4 regions of the Streptomyces sp. NPDC044984 genome follow, and region 2 is predicted to be linked to each of the others. Evidence: riboswitches for the same ligand, from Rfam matches in the RefSeq annotation. Region 2 holds a riboswitch; each other region holds the start of a gene.
What was found. A riboswitch is a leader RNA that binds a small molecule or an ion and turns the genes downstream of it on or off. The one in region 2 is predicted to bind cobalamin.
Positions count from the first base shown of each region.

Region 1: it holds a riboswitch for cobalamin, as region 2 does, so the genes downstream of both, AB0A94_RS17540 (ribonucleoside-diphosphate reductase subunit alpha) here and AB0A94_RS03475 (energy-coupling factor ABC transporter permease) in region 2, are expected to answer to the same signal.
Region 3: it holds a riboswitch for cobalamin, as region 2 does, so the genes downstream of both, AB0A94_RS28065 (cobalamin biosynthesis protein) here and AB0A94_RS03475 (energy-coupling factor ABC transporter permease) in region 2, are expected to answer to the same signal.
Region 4: it holds a riboswitch for cobalamin, as region 2 does, so the genes downstream of both, AB0A94_RS05995 (prenyltransferase/squalene oxidase repeat-containing protein) here and AB0A94_RS03475 (energy-coupling factor ABC transporter permease) in region 2, are expected to answer to the same signal.

Region 1 is NZ_JBEZBE010000014.1:115,738-119,891, reverse strand. It holds gene AB0A94_RS17540 (ribonucleoside-diphosphate reductase subunit alpha) at 1-2,183, opposite strand, end outside; cobalamin riboswitch at 2,306-2,474, opposite strand; gene AB0A94_RS17535 (GNAT family N-acetyltransferase) at 2,490-2,996, opposite strand; gene mctP (monocarboxylate uptake permease MctP) at 3,074-4,154, opposite strand, start outside.
Region 2 is NZ_JBEZBE010000002.1:289,394-293,547, forward strand. It holds gene AB0A94_RS03465 (ABC transporter permease) at 1-428, opposite strand, end outside; gene AB0A94_RS03470 (ABC transporter substrate-binding protein) at 449-2,038, opposite strand; cobalamin riboswitch at 2,241-2,424, shown strand; gene AB0A94_RS03475 (energy-coupling factor ABC transporter permease) at 2,454-3,164, shown strand; gene AB0A94_RS03480 (energy-coupling factor ABC transporter substrate-binding protein) at 3,161-3,577, shown strand; gene cbiQ (cobalt ECF transporter T component CbiQ) at 3,584-4,154, shown strand, end outside.
Region 3 is NZ_JBEZBE010000029.1:81,110-85,263, forward strand. It holds gene AB0A94_RS28060 (cobyric acid synthase) at 1-1,040, opposite strand, end outside; gene AB0A94_RS28065 (cobalamin biosynthesis protein) at 1,037-1,978, opposite strand; cobalamin riboswitch at 2,099-2,237, opposite strand; gene AB0A94_RS28070 (hypothetical protein) at 2,406-2,627, opposite strand; gene AB0A94_RS28075 (inorganic phosphate transporter) at 2,659-3,912, opposite strand.
Region 4 is NZ_JBEZBE010000004.1:107,239-111,392, reverse strand. It holds gene AB0A94_RS06010 (TetR family transcriptional regulator) at 1-369, shown strand, start outside; gene AB0A94_RS06005 (RNA-guided endonuclease TnpB family protein) at 440-1,663, shown strand; partial or broken gene AB0A94_RS06000 (cellulose binding domain-containing protein) at 1,722-1,973, shown strand; cobalamin riboswitch at 2,073-2,213, shown strand; gene AB0A94_RS05995 (prenyltransferase/squalene oxidase repeat-containing protein) at 2,322-3,557, shown strand; gene AB0A94_RS05990 (SCO2322 family protein) at 3,554-4,154, shown strand, end outside.

The DNA of each region.
Region 1 (4,154 bases), on a different contig from region 2:
GAGGAGAGCTTCCCGATGGTCGGCGTCTCCAGGAACAGGTTGAGCGACTGCGCCTGGTCCAGGAACGGGGTGCGGGCGGCGGCCATGTCGATCAGACCGCGCTGCGGGATCTCCCACGCCGTGCGGTACAGCCGGCGCACCTCCTCGGGGATCCAGGTGAAGTCCTGCACCGAGCCACCCGCCTCGCGCAGCGCCTCACGGGTGCGCGCGTCCCACACGCCGAGCCGCTTCAGGTCGTCCACCAGGTACGAGTTGACCTGGAGGAACTCCCCGGACAGCGTCTCGCGCTTGAACAGGTTGGACACCTGCGGCTCGATGCACTCGTATCCGCCCGCGATCGACGCGATGGTGGCGGTGGGCGCGATCGCCAGGAGCAGCGAGTTGCGCATCCCGACGGAGGCGATCCGCGTCCGCAGCGCCGCCCAGCGCTCCGGCCAGGTCAGGTCGGTGTCGTAGTGGTCGGGGTGCAGTACTCCCCGGGCGGTACGGGTCTTCTCCCAGGCCGGGAGCGGGCCGTCCCGCTCGGCGAGGTCGGCGGAGGTCTCGTACGCGGCGAGCATGATCCGCTCGGCGATCCTCGTGGACAGGGCCTTCGCCTCCGGGGAGTCGAAGGGCAGCCGCAGCTTGAAGAAGACGTCCTGCAGGCCCATGGCGCCGAGACCGACGGGGCGCCACCTGGCGTTGGAGCGGCCCGCCTGCTCGGTCGGGTAGAAGTTGATGTCGACGACCCGGTCGAGGAACGTCACTGCCGTGCGCACCGTCTCGTCGAGGCGCTCCCAGTCGATGTCCCCCTGCTCCACGAAGGCGCCGAGGTTGACCGACCCCAGGTTGCAGACCGCCGTCTCCCCGTCGTCGGTGACCTCCAGGATCTCCGTGCAGAGGTTCGAGGAGTGGATGACGTGGCCCGGCTGGGCGGTCTGGTTCGCCGTGCGGTTGGCGGCGTCCTTGAAGGTCATCCAGCCGTTGCCGGTCTGCGCGAGGGTGCGCATCATGCGGCCGTACAGCTCGCGGGCCGGGAGGGTCTTCCTCGCCAGGCCCTTCGCCTCGGCGGCCCGGTACGCCGCGTCGAACTCCTCGCCCCACAGGTCGACCAGTTCGGGCACGTCCGCCGGGGAGAACAGCGACCAGGGCGCGTCGGCCTCCACCCGGCGCATGAACTCGTCCGGCACCCAGTGCGCGAGGTTCAGGTTGTGCGTACGGCGGGCGTCCTCGCCGGTGTTGTCGCGCAGCTCCAGGAACTCCTCGATGTCCAGGTGCCAGGTCTCCAGGTAGACCGCCGCCGCCCCCTTGCGCCGGCCGCCCTGGTTCACGGCGGCGACCGAGGCGTCGAGCGTCTTCAGGAACGGGACGATGCCGTTGGAGTGCCCGTTGGTGCCGCGGATCAGCGAACCCCGGGCACGGATACGGGAGTAGGACAGGCCGATGCCGCCGGCGTGCTTGGAGAGGCGGGCGACCTGGTGGTAGCGGTCGTAGATGGAGTCCAGCTCGTCCTTGGGGGAGTCGAGGAGGTAGCAGGACGACATCTGCGGGTGCCGCGTGCCGGAGTTGAACAGGGTGGGGGAGGAGGGCAGGTAGTCCAGGCGGCTCATCAGCCCGTACAGCGCGGCGACCTCGTCCACCGAGCGCGCGCTGTCGTCCTCGGCGAGTCCGGCGGCGACCCGCAGCAGGAAGTGCTGGGGCGTCTCGACGACCTTGCGGGTGAGCGGGTGCCGCAGCAGGTAGCGGCTGTGCAGGGTACGCAGGCCGAAGTAGCCGAAGCGGTCGTCGGCGCCGGTGTCGATCAGCGCGTCGAGCCGGTCCGCGTGCAGCCGGACGAACCCGGCGGTCCGGTCGGCGATCAGGCCCTCGCGGTGCCCGGTCGCGACGGACCCGGTGAACGAGGTGACGCCCTGTGAGGCGGCCTCGGCCCGGATGGAGAGGGTCAGCAGCCGGGCGGCGAGCCGGGAGTAGGCCGGGTCCTCGGAGATGAGCCCGGCCGCCGCCTCGGTGGCCAGCTCCCGCAGCTCCGCCTCGTCGGCGGAAGCGGACCGGCCGCGCAGCGCGGCGGCGGCGACCCGGCCGGGGTCGGCGTCCGGCAGGTCGGCGGTCAGCTCGGTCAGGGTCCGCAGCAGCGCGGCACCGGGGCCGCCGCTCTCCTCGGTCACGTCGATCGCTGAGGCCGGATCGGCTGGCGCGATGGTCACGTGGGGCTCTCCCTCGCTCGGCACGGGGCCTCGAAGCGGGCAGGGGGCAGCACACGAGCGCACGCGGCGTCGCGTCCACCGGCCCATTCCACGAGGCCCGGACGTCCAGGCACCCGGACCGGACGGCCGGGCGCACTGTCGGCAGGTCCTCGGACTGACGCCCAGGCACACGCGTACGCGGGCATGGGTACACCGTTGCGGGACAGTTCCGGATTCGCACCGGATTCCCCTGCGACGACAGCGAGCACGAGCATACATCTTGTGTCGGGTGCCGCCGCCAACCCCATATGTTGTGTCGCGAAGGTGTCAGAGCGTCAACTCGTAGGTGAGCAGAGTGATGTCGTCCAGGTCCGGCAGGGGGTTCCAGTCGCGCTCCGGGCTGCGGGTGAACCCCAGCCGCTCGTAGACGCGGTGGGCGGAGCACATGGGGCGCTGGGTCGACAGCACGATCCGCACGCACCCCTCGGCGGCCCGCGCCCGGTCGACGCAGGCACGCACCAGGGCCTCCCCGGCGCCCCGGCCGCGGCCCGCGCGGGCGACCGCGAGCATCCGGATCTCCGCCTCGCCCGGCCCGGCCAGGTCGGCCATCGGGCCGGGACCCGGCACGAAGGTCACCCCGCCCAGCACCGCCCCGTTCTCCACGGCGACCAGCACCTCGGCGGTCGCCGCCCGCTTCGCCACGTCCCGCAGCTCACCGAGGTACGCGTCGCTCTCCCCGAAGTCGAGCAGCCCGTCCAGCAGATAGGCCTGTGCGGTGATCTCACCGAGTTCCCCGTGCTCGCCGGGCTCCACCGGCCGGATGACGATGTCCATGGGGGGGAGTGTGCCGGACGGGTACGACGACGGGCCGCCGGATTCCTCCGGCGGCCCGTCGTCCCGCGTCGCGGGCGTCAGTGGCTGCTGCCCGCCGTGGCCGGCGGAAGTTCCACCTGGACACCGGGGTCACCCGCGTCCGCCGTGTAGTCCTGCGGCTTGGTCTCGTCGATGCCCTCGGGCGCCTTGACGGCCCTCATGACGAAGGTCAGGACGACCGTGACCAGGACGTTGATCACGAACGCGGTGAGGCCGATGTAGCCGATCTCGCCGATGCCCGGGATCTCCTTCGACGACCCGCCGAAGTGCTTCTGCGTCGGCGAGGCCACCCCGTACGCGGCGACCGTGCCGTAGACCATGCCGACCGCCCAGCCGCCGATCAGCGCCCAGCGGTGGAACCAGCGGGTGAACAGGCCACCCACCAGCGCCGGGAAGGTCTGCAGGATCCAGATGCCGCCGAGCAGCTGGAAGTTGATGGCGACGGTCTTGTCCATGGTCAGGACGAAGGCCAGCGCGCCCACCTTCACCAGCAGGGACACGACCTTGGAGACCTGGGTCTCCTGCTTCGGCGTCGCGTCCGGCTTGATGAAGTCCTTGTAGATGTTGCGGGTGAAGAGGTTCGCCGCCGCGATCGACATGATCGCCGCCGGTACCAGCGCGCCGATGCCGATCGCCGCGAACGCCACGCCCGCGAACCAGTCCGGGAACATGTTCTCGAACAGCTGCGGAATCGCCAGCTGGCCGTTGCTGACCTTGACCCCGGCCGCGATCGCCATGAAGCCGAGCAGCGCCAGCAGGCCCAGCATCAGGGAGTACAGCGGCAGGATCGTGGTGTTGCGGCGGATCACCTCACGGCTGCGCGAGGACAGCGTCGCGGTGATCGAGTGCGGGTACATGAACAGCGCGAGCGCCGAGCCCAGCGCCAGCGTGGCGTACGTCCACTGGCCCGCCTCGCCCGGCACCAGCGCACCGCGCGGCGCGCCCGTGGCCGGGTTGGTCTCGCTGTACGCCTCCCGCGCGGAGGCGAAGATCTCGTCGAAGCCGCCCAGCTTGATCGGGATGTAGATGATCGCCACGGCGATCACGATGTAGATCAGCGTGTCCTTGACGAACGCGATCAGCGCGGGGGCCCGCAGACCCGACGAGTACGTGTACGCC
Region 2 (4,154 bases):
TCCAGGGCGTACGCGAGGGAGGTGACCGTGCGGTCGAGGAGCGAGCCGGGGCGGCGGGCGGCGAGCACGCCGAGCACGGTGCCGAGCAGGACGGCGACGGCGAACGCGACGGCGCACAGCAGGGCCGACCAGACCAGGCGTTCGCCGATGACCTCGGCGACGGGCTGGCGCATGACGGTGGACTGGCCGAGGTCGCCGCCGAACGCGGAGGTCAGCCAGTCCCACCAGCGGGCGGTGAACGGCCGGTCCACGCCGAGGTTCTCGCGCAGCCGGTCCAGGGTCTCCTGGTCGGCGCCGAGCGCGGCGGTGCCGGCGTACGCCTTGACGGGGTCGAAGGGGGAGGCGGCGGCGACGGCGAACACGCCGAAGGTGACGACGAGCAGCACGGGCACGGCGAACAGGGCCCGCCGTGCCGTGAGCCGGGTCATCTCTCCCCAGGGGAGGGAAGTCATGCGCCGGGCTGCCAGTCCTCGACGTTCCACCAGGGGCCGCTGGCGAAGCCGTGCTCGTGCGGTTCGGTCTGGGTGGTGAGGTCCTGCCAGCGGTCGGCGAGGACGTACATGTGGTCGATGTGGGTGAGGAAGGTGTAGCCGGGGTTCTTCACCAGTTCGCGCTGGAGGTCGTCGTAGGCGGCCTCGCGGTCCTTCGGGTCCTGGCTGCGGCGGCCGGTGTCGAGGGCCTCGTCGACGGCCGGGTTGTCGTACAGGGCCATGTTGTTGAAGCCGTCCCCGGCGAGGGAGGAGTGCAGGAGCGTGTAGAGGCCGAAGTCGGGGTCGCCGGTGCTGCCGAAGCCGGCGAGGACGGCGTCGTGCTTCATCCGGGGCTCGATGACCTCCCAGGTGGCGCTCTCCACCTCGACGTCGATGCCGGCCTTCTTGGCGTCGGAGGCGTAGGCGAGGGCGTGGTCCTGGCGGACCTTGTCGCCGGAGGGGTAGTAGAGGGTGAAGCGGGCGGGGCGGCCGTCCTTGGCGCGGATGCCGTCCTCGCCGGGCTTCCAGCCGGCCTCGTCGAGGATGCTCTTGGCCTTGCCGAGGTCCTGGGGGCGTTCGACGTCCTCGGCGAACCAGGGGTCGTCGAGGGGCAGCGGGCCGTAGGCGGGGCGGCCGGCGCCGTCGAGGATCTTGTCGACCATGGTCTCGCGGTCCACGGCCAGGTCCAGGGCGCGGCGGATCGCGGTGTCGCCGGCGACCGGGTTGCCGGTGGGGAGGGTGACGGCGCGGAAGTCGTACGACGTCGCCCGGTACGTCTTCTTGCCGTCGTCGCTCTTGAAGGTGGCGGCGAGGTTGGGCGGGAGGGTCGCGCCGTCGAGGTCGCCGGAGCGCAGCCGGGTGGCGCGGACGTCGTCGTCGGCGATGATCGCCATGGTGAGCTTTTTCACCTTCGGCGCGCCGCCCCAGTAGTCCGGATTGGCCTTGAAGGTGAGCTTTTCGCCCTTGCTCCAGCCGGTGAGGACGTACGGGCCGGTGCCGACCGGCTCGGTGTTGAAGGAGCCGGTGTTGGGGTCCTGTTCGCCCGCTACGTGCTCGGGGACGATGGGCAGCACCGTGCGGGCGGCGAAGGCCGCGTAGGGGTAGTCCAGGGTGAAGACGACCTTGTCGTCGCCGTCCGCCCGGACCTGCTTGACGGCGTCGAGTTCGCTCTTGGCGGTGTTGTTGGTCTCGTCGTCCAGGACGGTGCGGTACGTGAACACCACGTCGTCGGCGGTGAGCGGTTCGCCGTCGCTGAACTTCACGCCGTCGCGCAGGGTGTACGTGTAGGTGCGGCCGCCGTCGCTGATCTCGGGGAGCGCCTTCGCCAGGGCGGGCTTCAGCTTCATGTCGGCGTCGCGGGCGAGGAGTCCGTCGAAGATCTTGGAGTTGCCGTCCTTGCCGTAGCCGAGCAGGGGGCTGAGGGTGTCCGGTTCGGACGGGACCCCGATCACGACGGAATCGGCGGACGCCCCGCCGTCCGCGCCGCCGTCGCCCGGCGCCGAGCAGGCGGCGACCGCGCCGGCCATCGCGAGCGCGGCGGCGGCACCCCGTATTCGTCGGGTCGTCATCGAACCTCACATCCCTGATGCCTGGAAATCGTTGTTGCATATTAATTGCAGCAAGGTACTGCCCAGGACACCGGCCCCTCACTCCCCCGCCCCGGCGGGCGGCGCCGCTCGTGTCAAGTGCGCAGGTGCGCGCCGGTGCGCGAGCTGCCGGGCGCCGTCCGCGCGCCCCCTGTGGCCGCTTGTCACCGGACCGGAACGGGCACTACTGTCACCACGCCTTGGTGACGGGAAATCGGTGCGACACCGGTGCGGCCCTCGCCACTGTGATCGGGAAGTCCGGCTCCAGTCCTCACGGACGGCCACTGGGTCCTTCGGGACCCGGGAAGGCGGAGCACGGGCGGTGGTACCCGTCAGCCAGGAGACCGGCCAAGGCGCGTCAACCATCCACGAGGTGCTGGAGAGGGTCTGCTGAGCCATGCACATAGCCGAGGGTTTTCTGCCACCGGCGCACGCGGTCGCCTGGGGCGTCGCGGCGGCGCCGTTCGTCGTCCACGGAGCCCGGTCGCTCGTCCGCGACGTCAGGGAGCATCCCGAGAGCACGCTGCTCCTCGGCGCGTCGGGAGCGTTCACGTTCGTCCTGTCCGCGCTGAAATTGCCGTCCGTCACGGGGAGTTGCTCCCACCCCACCGGCACGGGTCTGGGCGCGATCCTGTTCCGGCCGCCGGTCATGGCGGTGCTGGGCACCATCACCCTGCTGTTCCAGGCGCTGCTGCTCGCCCACGGCGGGCTGACCACGCTGGGCGCCAACGTCTTCTCGATGGCGGTCGTCGGCCCCTGGGCCGGGTACGGGCTCTACCGGCTGTTGCGCCGGTACGACGTGCCGCTGATGGTGGCGGTGTTCTCCGGCGCGTTCGTCGCCGACCTGTCGACGTACTGCGTGACGAGCGTGCAGCTGGCGCTCGCCTTCCCCGACCCGGGCAGCGGCTTCCTGGGCGCGCTGGGCAAGTTCGGCTCCGTCTTCGCCGTGACGCAGATCCCGCTCGCGGTGAGCGAGGGGCTGCTGACGGTGCTGGTGATGCGCATGCTGGTGCAGTCGAGCAAGGGGGAGCTGACGCGGCTCGGGGTGCTGGTGACATCGGCGGCCGGGCGGAAGACGGCGGACTCGGCGGAGGCGGTGGCCCGATGAGCCGCAACGCGAAGATCAACACGCTGCTGCTGGTGCTCGTGGCCGCCCTCGCCGTGATCCCGCTGGTCTTCGGGCTCGGCGACCACAAGGAGGAGCCCTTCGCCGGCGCGGACGCCGAGGCGGAGACGGCGATCACCGAGCTCGACCCGGACTACGAGCCCTGGTTCTCGCCGCTGTACGAACCGCCGTCCGGCGAGATCGAGTCGGCGCTGTTCGCCCTCCAGGCGGCACTCGGCGCGGGCGTCCTCGCGTACTACTTCGGGGTGCGGCGCGGGCGTCGGCAGGGGGAGGCTCGGGCGCTGGAGCGGCTGCGGGCGGAGGCGGACGCGGACGCGGATACGGATACGGCGGACACGGACACGACGGACACGGACACGGACGCCGAGGCCGTTTCCGAACGACGACGGGGCTGACGGCACGTGCTGCCGATCGACGCGGCGGCGCACGGCAGTCGCTGGCGCCGCCGTCATCCCGTGGACAAGGCCGTGCTGGGGCTGGGCCTCACCGTGCTCGCGATCTCGCTGCCGCCCTGGCCGGGCGCGGCCCTGGTGCTGGTGGCGGCGCTCGCGGTGCTGCTCGGCCCGGCGGGGGTGCCGGGCCGGCGGCTGTGGCGGGCGTACCGGGTGCCGCTGGGCTTCTGCGTCACCGGGGCGCTGCCCCTGCTGGTGCGGGTGGGCGGGCCGGGCGGGTTCGTGTCCTGGGCCGAGGACGGGCCGCCGCGCGCCGGGGAGTTGCTGCTGCGCACGTCGGCGGCCTCGCTGGGCGTGCTGCTGTTCGCCTTCACCACGCCGATGTCCGACCTGCTGCCGCGTCTGGTGCGGGCCGGGGTGCCGGCCCCGCTCGTGGACGTGGCGCTGGTGACGTACCGGATGAGCTTCCTGTTGCTGGACTCGGTGCGCCGCGTCCGCCAGGCGCAGGCGGCCCGGCTCGGGCACACCACCCGGGCGGCGACGTGGCGTTCGCTGGGCGGGCTGGGCGCGACCGCGTTCG
Region 3 (4,154 bases), on a different contig from region 2:
ACCTGGAAGCCCCCGCAGATCCCGAGCACGGGCCGCCCCTCGGCCGCCCGCCGCTCCAGCGCCTCCGCCAGCCCGCGCTCCCGCAGCCACTCCAGGGCCCGTACGGTCCCGCGGGTGCCCGGTACGACCACGAGGTCGGCGTCGACCAGCTCCTCGGGGCGGTCCACGAACCGCACCACGACGCCCGGTTCGGCGGCGAGCGCGTCCACGTCGGTGAAGTTGGACATCAGCGGCACCGCGCAGACGGCGACCCGCAGCACGTCCTCGCCGACCGGCGCGGCGACCACGGACTCCCGTACGGCGCCGCGCAGCGACACCCTGAGTCCGTCCTCCTCGTCGATGCCGAGGCCGTGCCGGAAGGGCAGCACGCCGTACGCGCGCCGTCCGGTCAGCCCGCGCAGCATCTCCAGGCCCGGTTCCAGCAGCGACACGTCGCCCCGGAACTTGTTCACCAGGAACCCGGCGACGAGCTCCTGGTCCTCGGGGGAGAGCAGGGCGACGGTGCCGAAGAAGGACGCGAAGACGCCGCCCCGGTCGATGTCGCCGACCACCAGGACCGGCAGTCCGGCACCCCGGGCGATCCCCATGTTCACGATGTCGGTGCGCCGCAGATTGATCTCGGCCGGGCTGCCGGCCCCCTCGCAGATCACCGCGTCATACGTGCCCCGCAACTGCTCCAGACAGTCCAGCACGGTGCCGAGGAGCCGCTGCTGCCGCCCGCCGTGGTACCCGCGTGCGCTCATCTCCCCGACCGGCCTGCCCAGCAGCACCACCTGGCTGGACTGCTCGCCGCCCGGCTTGAGCAGCACCGGGTTCATCAGCGCGGTCGGCTCGACCCGGCAGGCCTGGGCCTGCATGGCCTGTGCCCGCCCGATCTCGGCGCCCTCCCGGGTCACGAACGAGTTCAGCGACATGTTCTGCGCCTTGAACGGCGCGACCTTGACGCCCTGCCGCACCAGCCACCGGCAGATCCCGGCGGTCACGACGCTCTTGCCGGCGTCCGAGGTGGTCCCGGCGACCAGCAGACCCCCACCGCTCACGATGCACGTCCCTTCATGACGCTCCGCGCGAGGACGCAGGCCCCGAGCGCGAGCCAGGCGACCCGCCGCGAGAGCCGTACCGCCCGGTCGATGTCGGACACGGCGACGGCACGCCCGCCGCCGCCCAGCACGGGCCGGTGCTCGACCCGCCCGCCGTAGGAGAGGGTCCCGCCGAGCCGTACGCCGAGCGCGCCCGCGAAGGACGCCTCGACGGGCCCGGCGTTGGGGCTGGGATGCTTCGCCGCGTCCGCGCGCCACGCCCGCACGGCCCCGCGCGGGTCCGGTCCCGCGAGCGCGGCGAGTACGGCGGTCAGCCGCGCCCCGGGCCACCCGGCGACGTCGTCGAGGCGGGCGGAGGCCCAGCCGTAGCGGCGGTGACGGGGGGACTTGTGGCCGACCATCGCGTCCAGCGTGTTGACGGCCCGGAACCCGAGGAGGCCCGGCACCCCGGCGACGGCACCCCACACCAGCGCGCCCACCACGGCGTCGGAGGTGTTCTCGGCGACGGACTCGACCACCGCGCGGGCGATCCCGTCGGCGTCCAGCGCCTGCGGGTCCCGGCCGCACAGGTGCGGCAGCCGCGCCCGCGCCGCCTCGACGTCCCCGGCCTCCAGCGCCCGCCCGATGGTGCGGGCCTCCCGGGCCAGTGAGGTCCCGCCGACGACGGCCCAGGTGGCGACACCGGTCAGGGCGGCGGAGGCGGCGGGGGAGGAGCGTACGAGGCGTGCGGCGAGGCCGCCCAGCGCGACCGTTCCGCCGACGCACACGGCGGTGTGCAGCGCGCCCCGGCCCCGGTCGTCCCGCCACAGCACCCGTTCCACGGCAGCCGCGGCCCGCCCGAAAGCGGCGACCGGATGCCCCCGGCGGGGGTCGCCGAGCAGCAGGTCGCCGAGGAGGCCGGCGGCGGCGCCGTACGCGAACACGCGATCGGCACCCATGGGTCAGCCGGCCGAGGAACCGGAGGGGAGGGCCCCGGGAAGGGGCGGAGCGTCGCTGATCGACCTCGGCAGGCAGCCGCGCATGGCGTTATGTCCTCACTCAGGGTGTCCACGCCCTGGTTCGACGAGACCGGCGGTGAGAGTTCCTGGCTCCCGGGGTGTCTACCCCGGTGACAGTGGCGGGACCGCGCCGGAATCGCACCGGCTTCCTCTCCTGCCGCCGTAGTGGCTGAGGCAGTCCACCACGGCCCCGGAAGGGCCGTCAACTTGCCGTTGACCTGCGAGGCTGAAGTGTGCTGAGGCCCACAGAGGGGCTCCGGTGGGTGAACCGCAGGCGGGGGGTGCGCGGGCGGGGGCGCACACACGCGAGCGGGCGGTGCGGATGCCGAGGCACCCGCACCGCCCGCCGGACGGAGACGATCCGTGATCAGGCCATGATCAGGTAGATCCCGTACCCCACCGCCGCCGCGCACGCCGCGAAGCAGGCGTAGGCGGCGCTGACCGCCAGGGCCGCGGACTCGCCCTGCGCGGCGGCCCGCTCGCGGCGGGACAGGCCGTTGATGCCGAGGGTGAACAGACCCACCAGGGCCACGGTGACCACGAGGCTGACGCCGAAGACGGAACCGAGGGCCGCCCAGTCGATCTTCATGGTGTTCTTCTTCCTTCGTACCGGGACGCGGTCAGACGGTCGTCTTGGCCGACGGGGCCGCCGGGTCGATGGGGGCCGGGGCCGGGATGGTGGCCGAGAGGTCCTCGGCCACGGTGCCCGCCGGGGGCGGGGTGACGGCGGCCATGGCCGTGGTCACCACACCGGCCGGCTCCCCGTCGGCGCCGTCGTGGTCGTTGACGTTGGTGTGGTCGACGACCTCGCGCCGGGAGATCTTCCAGATCGCGGCGCTGGAGGTGATCAGGAAGACGGCCACGAGGGCGGTGCCCCAGTCGCCGAAGCCGCAGACCCACTCGGCGAGCGCCGCGACCAGGGCCGCGGCCGGCAGCGTCAGGCCCCAGGCGACGAACATCCGGGTGGCCGTCGACCAGCGGACGACACCGCCCTTGCGGCCCAGGCCCGCGCCCATCACGGAACCGGAAACGGAATGCGTGGTGGAGAGGGAGAAGCCGAGGTGCGAGGAGGCCAGGATGACCGTCGCGGCGCTGGTCTGGGCGGCGAAGCCCTGCTGCGGCTGGAGGTCGGTCAGGCCCTTGCCCATGGTGCGGATGATGCGCCAGCCGCCGAGGTAGGTGCCGAGCGCGATGGCGACGCCCGCGGAGAGGATGACCCACAGGGGCGGGTCGGAGTCGGGGGCGAGGGTGCCGCCGGCGACCAGGGCGAGGGTGATGATGCCCATCGTCTTCTGGGCGTCGTTGGTGCCGTGGGCCAGGGAGACCAGGCCCGCGGAGGCGATCTGTCCGGCGCGGTAGCCCTTCGCGGAGGCGTTGGCCTCGGCCTTCCGGCCCAGACGGTAGGTCAGCCGGGTGGCGAACAGCGCGGCGACTCCGGCCACCAGCGGGGCGGCGATCGCGGGGATCAGGACCTTGGTGACGAGGACGTCGCCGTGCACCGCGCCGAGGCCGGCGGAGGCGACGGTGGCGCCGATCAGACCGCCCATGAGGGCGTGCGAGGAGCTGGACGGCAGACCGACCAGCCAGGTCAGGAGGTTCCAGAGGATCGCACCGACCAACGCGGCGAAGATGACCTCGGGACGGATGCCGGACTCGTCGACGAGTCCTTTGGAGATCGTGTTGGCGACCTCCACCGAGAGGAAGGCGCCCACAAGGTTCAGTACGGCGGACATGGCCACCGCGACCTTGGGCTTGAGGGCACCGGTCGAAATGGTCGTCGCCATCGCGTTCGCGGTGTCGTGGAAACCGTTCGTGAAATCGAACGCGAGTGCGGTCACCACCACAATCGCGAGGATCAGCGAGAAGCTTTCCATTTACCCAGGCATTCGTTCGAGGTCATTGACTGGTTGAACGTAGGTAACCAGGGTGAACGGAAGATGAACTGGAATGGGCATCGTGGTGACCGTAAGAGGGGGCGGGCGCTCCGCCGGATGGCGCAGCCGCGCCGTGCCGTACGGGAGGCCCCGCGGCGCGGGCCTTCAGGCGCTCCGGGTGAACCTCTCCGTCCGGTCGAGTGAGCCGTCGAGGAGATCCTGGTCACCCGGAAGGGTGCCGC
Region 4 (4,154 bases), on a different contig from region 2:
AAGCCGCCGGCCGGTGAGACCCCGGCCGAGCGGGTCGCCGAAACCCTGATGCGGGCCTTCCGCGCGCTCCAGCGGGAGCCGCACCTGGCCGACGCGATGGTGCGCGCCCTGACGTTCGCGGACCGCAGCGTGAGCCCGGAGGTCGACCAGGTCTCGCGGCAGACCACGAGGATCATCCTGGACGCCATGGAGCTCACCGATCCCACGCCCGAGCAGCTCTCGGCCGTCCGGGTCATCGAGCACACCTGGCACTCGGCCCTGATCACCTGGCTCTCGGGCCGCGCCTCCATCGCCCAGGTCAGGGTCGACATAGAGACGGCGTGCCGCCTGATGGATCTGACGACCCCGGAGGCCGCGGACGCCCGCTGAGCCAGCAGGGGGAGGTGGGGAACGGGTGTTCCCGGTTCCGGCTGGGTTGGCTTGTTCGTACGATCTTCGTGTGCAGCTTCGCTATGCGTTCCGGTTGTATCCGGATACCGGTCAACGGGTCGCGTTGACAAGGGCGTTCGGGTGTGCGCGTGTCGTGTTCAACGACGCGGTGCGTACCCGTGAAGACGCCCGCAAGGCCGGCTGGCCGTTCCCGACGGCTGCCGGGTTGTCCCGGAAACTGATCACCGAGGCGAAGCGGACAGCGGAACGAGCCTGGCTGGGGGACGTGTCCGCGGTGGTGCTCCAGCAGTCCTTGCGGGACGCGGAGGCTGCGTACCGCGCCTTCTTCGCCTCCCTCAAGGGCACCCGCAAGGGCGCCCGGGTGGGCGCGCCCCGATTGAAGTCGCGCAAGGATGCGCGGCAGTCGGTGCGGTTCACCGCCAACGCCCGCTGGAGTATCACCGGCAGTGGCAGGCTGAGCCTGCCGAAGATCGGCGCGGTGAAGGTGAAGTGGTCTCGCGTCCTTCCCGCCACGCCGTCGTCCGTCACCGTGCTCAGGGACGCCGCTGGGAGGTTTTTCGCGTCCTTCGTCGTCGACACCGACCCTGTCACCGACCGGGCGCGGATGCCCGAGACGGACCGCACCGTCGGCATCGATCTCGGCCTCACGCACTTCGCCGTCCTCTCCGACGGCACGAAGATCGACTCCCCGCGTTTCCTGCGGCGTGCGGAGAAGAAGCTGAAGAAGGCCCAGCGGGAGCTGTCCCGCAAACAGAAAGGGAGCAACAACCGTGACAAGGCCCGCCTGAAAGTTGCCCGAGCCCACGCGAAGGTCACCGACGCACGCCGTGAGTTCCACCACAAGCTCTCCACAAGGCTGATCTCCGAGAACCAAGGAATCGCGGTGGAGGACCTGTCGGTCAAGGGACTGGCGCGTACCAGGCTGGCCAAGTCGGTGCACGACGCAGGATGGGCACAGTTCACCGGCATGCTGGGATACAAGGCGAAGCGGTACGGCCGAACCCTGGTCGAGGTGGGCCGGTTCGAACCGACCTCCCAGACCTGCCACGTCTGCGGCACCGTGGACGGCCCCAAACCCCTCAACATCCGGGAATGGACTTGCACGGCCTGCGGTACCGTCCACGACCGGGACCACAACGCCGCGATCAACATCGAAACGGCCGCCGGACTGGCGGTATCGGCCTGCGGAGCGCCGGTAAGACCGGGAGCGATCCCGGCACAGCGCGAAGAAACAGGAAGCCACGGATTCCCGACCGATGTCCGTGCCGCGTAGCAGCACAGCAAGGTCGAGAAGGCCAGAATCCTCGGGCTTCAGCCCAGGAGCAAGTCAAAACGGCAAGGTGACGATCACGGCGGGCAGTTCGCCGATCACCGCCTGGAGCGTGAACGTCACCATGACGGCCCCGCAGAAGGTCGTCTCCGTCTGGAACGGCTCACCCACCTGGGACAGCGGCGGCACCGTCATGACGGTGCGGTCCAGCTGGAACGGCACGCTCGCGGCCGGGGCCTCGACCAGCTTCGGCTTCACCGTGAACGGCGGTACGACACCCCCGCCGCAGGTCGGCGCCTGCACGGCGTCCTGACCCGGCCCACCGCACCCGCACCCCTTTTCCGGGGCTGCGGGTGCGGTGCGCGCCTCACGGCCCGCGTGACCCCCCTCACCGAAGCCACCCCTGGCCCCTTCCCTACGGGCGGGTAGAGTGTCGGCGTCGTCATCACACCGTACGGGGGGAAGCCGGTGCAATTCCGGCGCTGACCCGCAACCGTGAACCGTCCGCCGAAGACGGTGAGCCGGACTGCCCCGCACGGTCCGTGACCGGCTCACGTGCCCGGCGCTCCGCCGGTGCACGGCACCGTCGAGGCATACGGAGCCGAGCCGCCGGGGTGTCCCGCGCTGCCCGGCCCTCCTGCAGGGAAGGCACCCGCCGATCATGAATGTTCGCCGCAGCGCAGCGGTCCTGGCCGCCGTCGCCGTGATCGGCGCCGCCACTCCGGCCGCCGCCGACACGTCCCCGTCCCCGTCACCGTCCCGGGCGCCGCTCCCCTCCGCCCTGTACGGCGACGGCGACCCGCAGTACGACGGCGTCTGGCGCCAGTCGCTCGCCCTGCTCGCCCAGCACACGGCCGGCGTCGAGCCGCCGAAGGCGGCCGTCGACTGGCTGGCCGGCCAGCAGTGCGCCGACGGCTCCTTCGCCCCGTACCGCGCCGACACCGCCGAGGCGTGCGACGCGAAGACGACGGTCGACACCAACCAGACCGCCGCCGCCGTCCAGGCCCTCGCCGCGCTCGGCGGCCACGACGACGTCACGAAGAAGGCCGTCGGCTGGCTGAAGTCCGCGCAGAACGAGGACGGCGGCTGGGGCTACGTCGCGGGTGGCGCCAGCGACACCAACTCCACCTCCGTCGTCATCGGCGCGCTCGCCGCCACCGGTGAGAAGCCGGCCGAGGTGAAGAAGGACGGCAAGTCCCCCTACGACGCCCTGCTGACGCTGGCGCTCCCCTGCGAGGGCGACGGCGCGGGCGCCTTCGCCTTCCAGCCGGACAAGAAGGGCGGACTGGTCGCCAACGCGGACGCGACGGCGGCGGGCGTGCTCGGTTCGCTGGGTGCGGGCCTGGCCGTCGAGCCCGGCAAGGGCGAGGCGAAGGCAGCCGCCTGCGAGAAGGCCGACGGCCCCGAGCAGGCCGCCGCCAACGGCGCCGCGTACCTGGCCGACGCCCTCGCCGAGGACGGCCACCTCACCTCCGCCCTCCCCGGCGCCGAGGACCAGCCCGACTACGGCAACACCGCCGACGCGGTCGTCGCACTCGCCGCGCAGGGCTCCGCGGAGCAGGCCGGCAAGTCCCTGGCCTGGCTGGAGAAGAACGCCGCCGACTGGGCGACCAAGAGCGGTCCCGCCGCCTACGCCCAGCTGATCCTCGCCGCCCACGCCACCGGCGCCGACCCGCGCGACTTCGGCGGGACGGACCTCGTGAAGCAGCTCGGCGCGACGGGCCCGGCCGCCGCCGGGAAGAGCGCGGAGACGAAGTCGGCCGAGAAGGACGAGAAGAAGGACGAGTCGGAGTCCGACTCCGGCTTCGGCGTCTGGTGGTTCGTCGGCGTCTGCCTGGTCGCCGGCATCGGCATCGGCTTCCTGATCAGCGGCCGCGCGAAGAAGCAGCAGCCGTGATCCGCCGGGCCACCGTCCTGTTCCTGGCCGCGCTCCTGCCCCTGCCGGCGGGCGCGGGCCAGGCCCAGGCCGTCGGCTACCGCTACTGGTCCTTCTGGGAGCGGAACGGCACGGCGTGGACGTACGCCACCCAGGGCCCGTCCCTCGCCCGCCCCGCCGACGGCGACGTCCACGGCTTCCGCTTCTCCGTCAGCGAGAACTCCGCCGACGCGGCGAAGCCCCGGGGCACCGCCGACTTCGACACCATCTGCGCGAAGACCCCGGCGGCCGACGGCAGCAAACGCGTGGCCCTGGTCATCGACTTCGGCACCCCCGCCGACGCCCCGTCCGGCGAAACCCCGCCGACGGCCCGTACGGCCTGCGCCCGGGTCCCCGAGGACGCCACCACCGCCGAGGCCCTGGCCACGATCGCCGAACCCCTCCGCTACGACACCAACGCCCTGCTGTGCGCGATAGCGGGCTACCCGAAGAAGGGCTGCGGGGAACAGGTCGCGGCAAAGCAGCCCGCCGCTCCCGCGGAGGAGAAGACCGAGTCGGACGACTCCGGCCCGTCGATCGGCCTGGCAGCGGGAATCGCCGTCGTCGTACTCCTCGGAA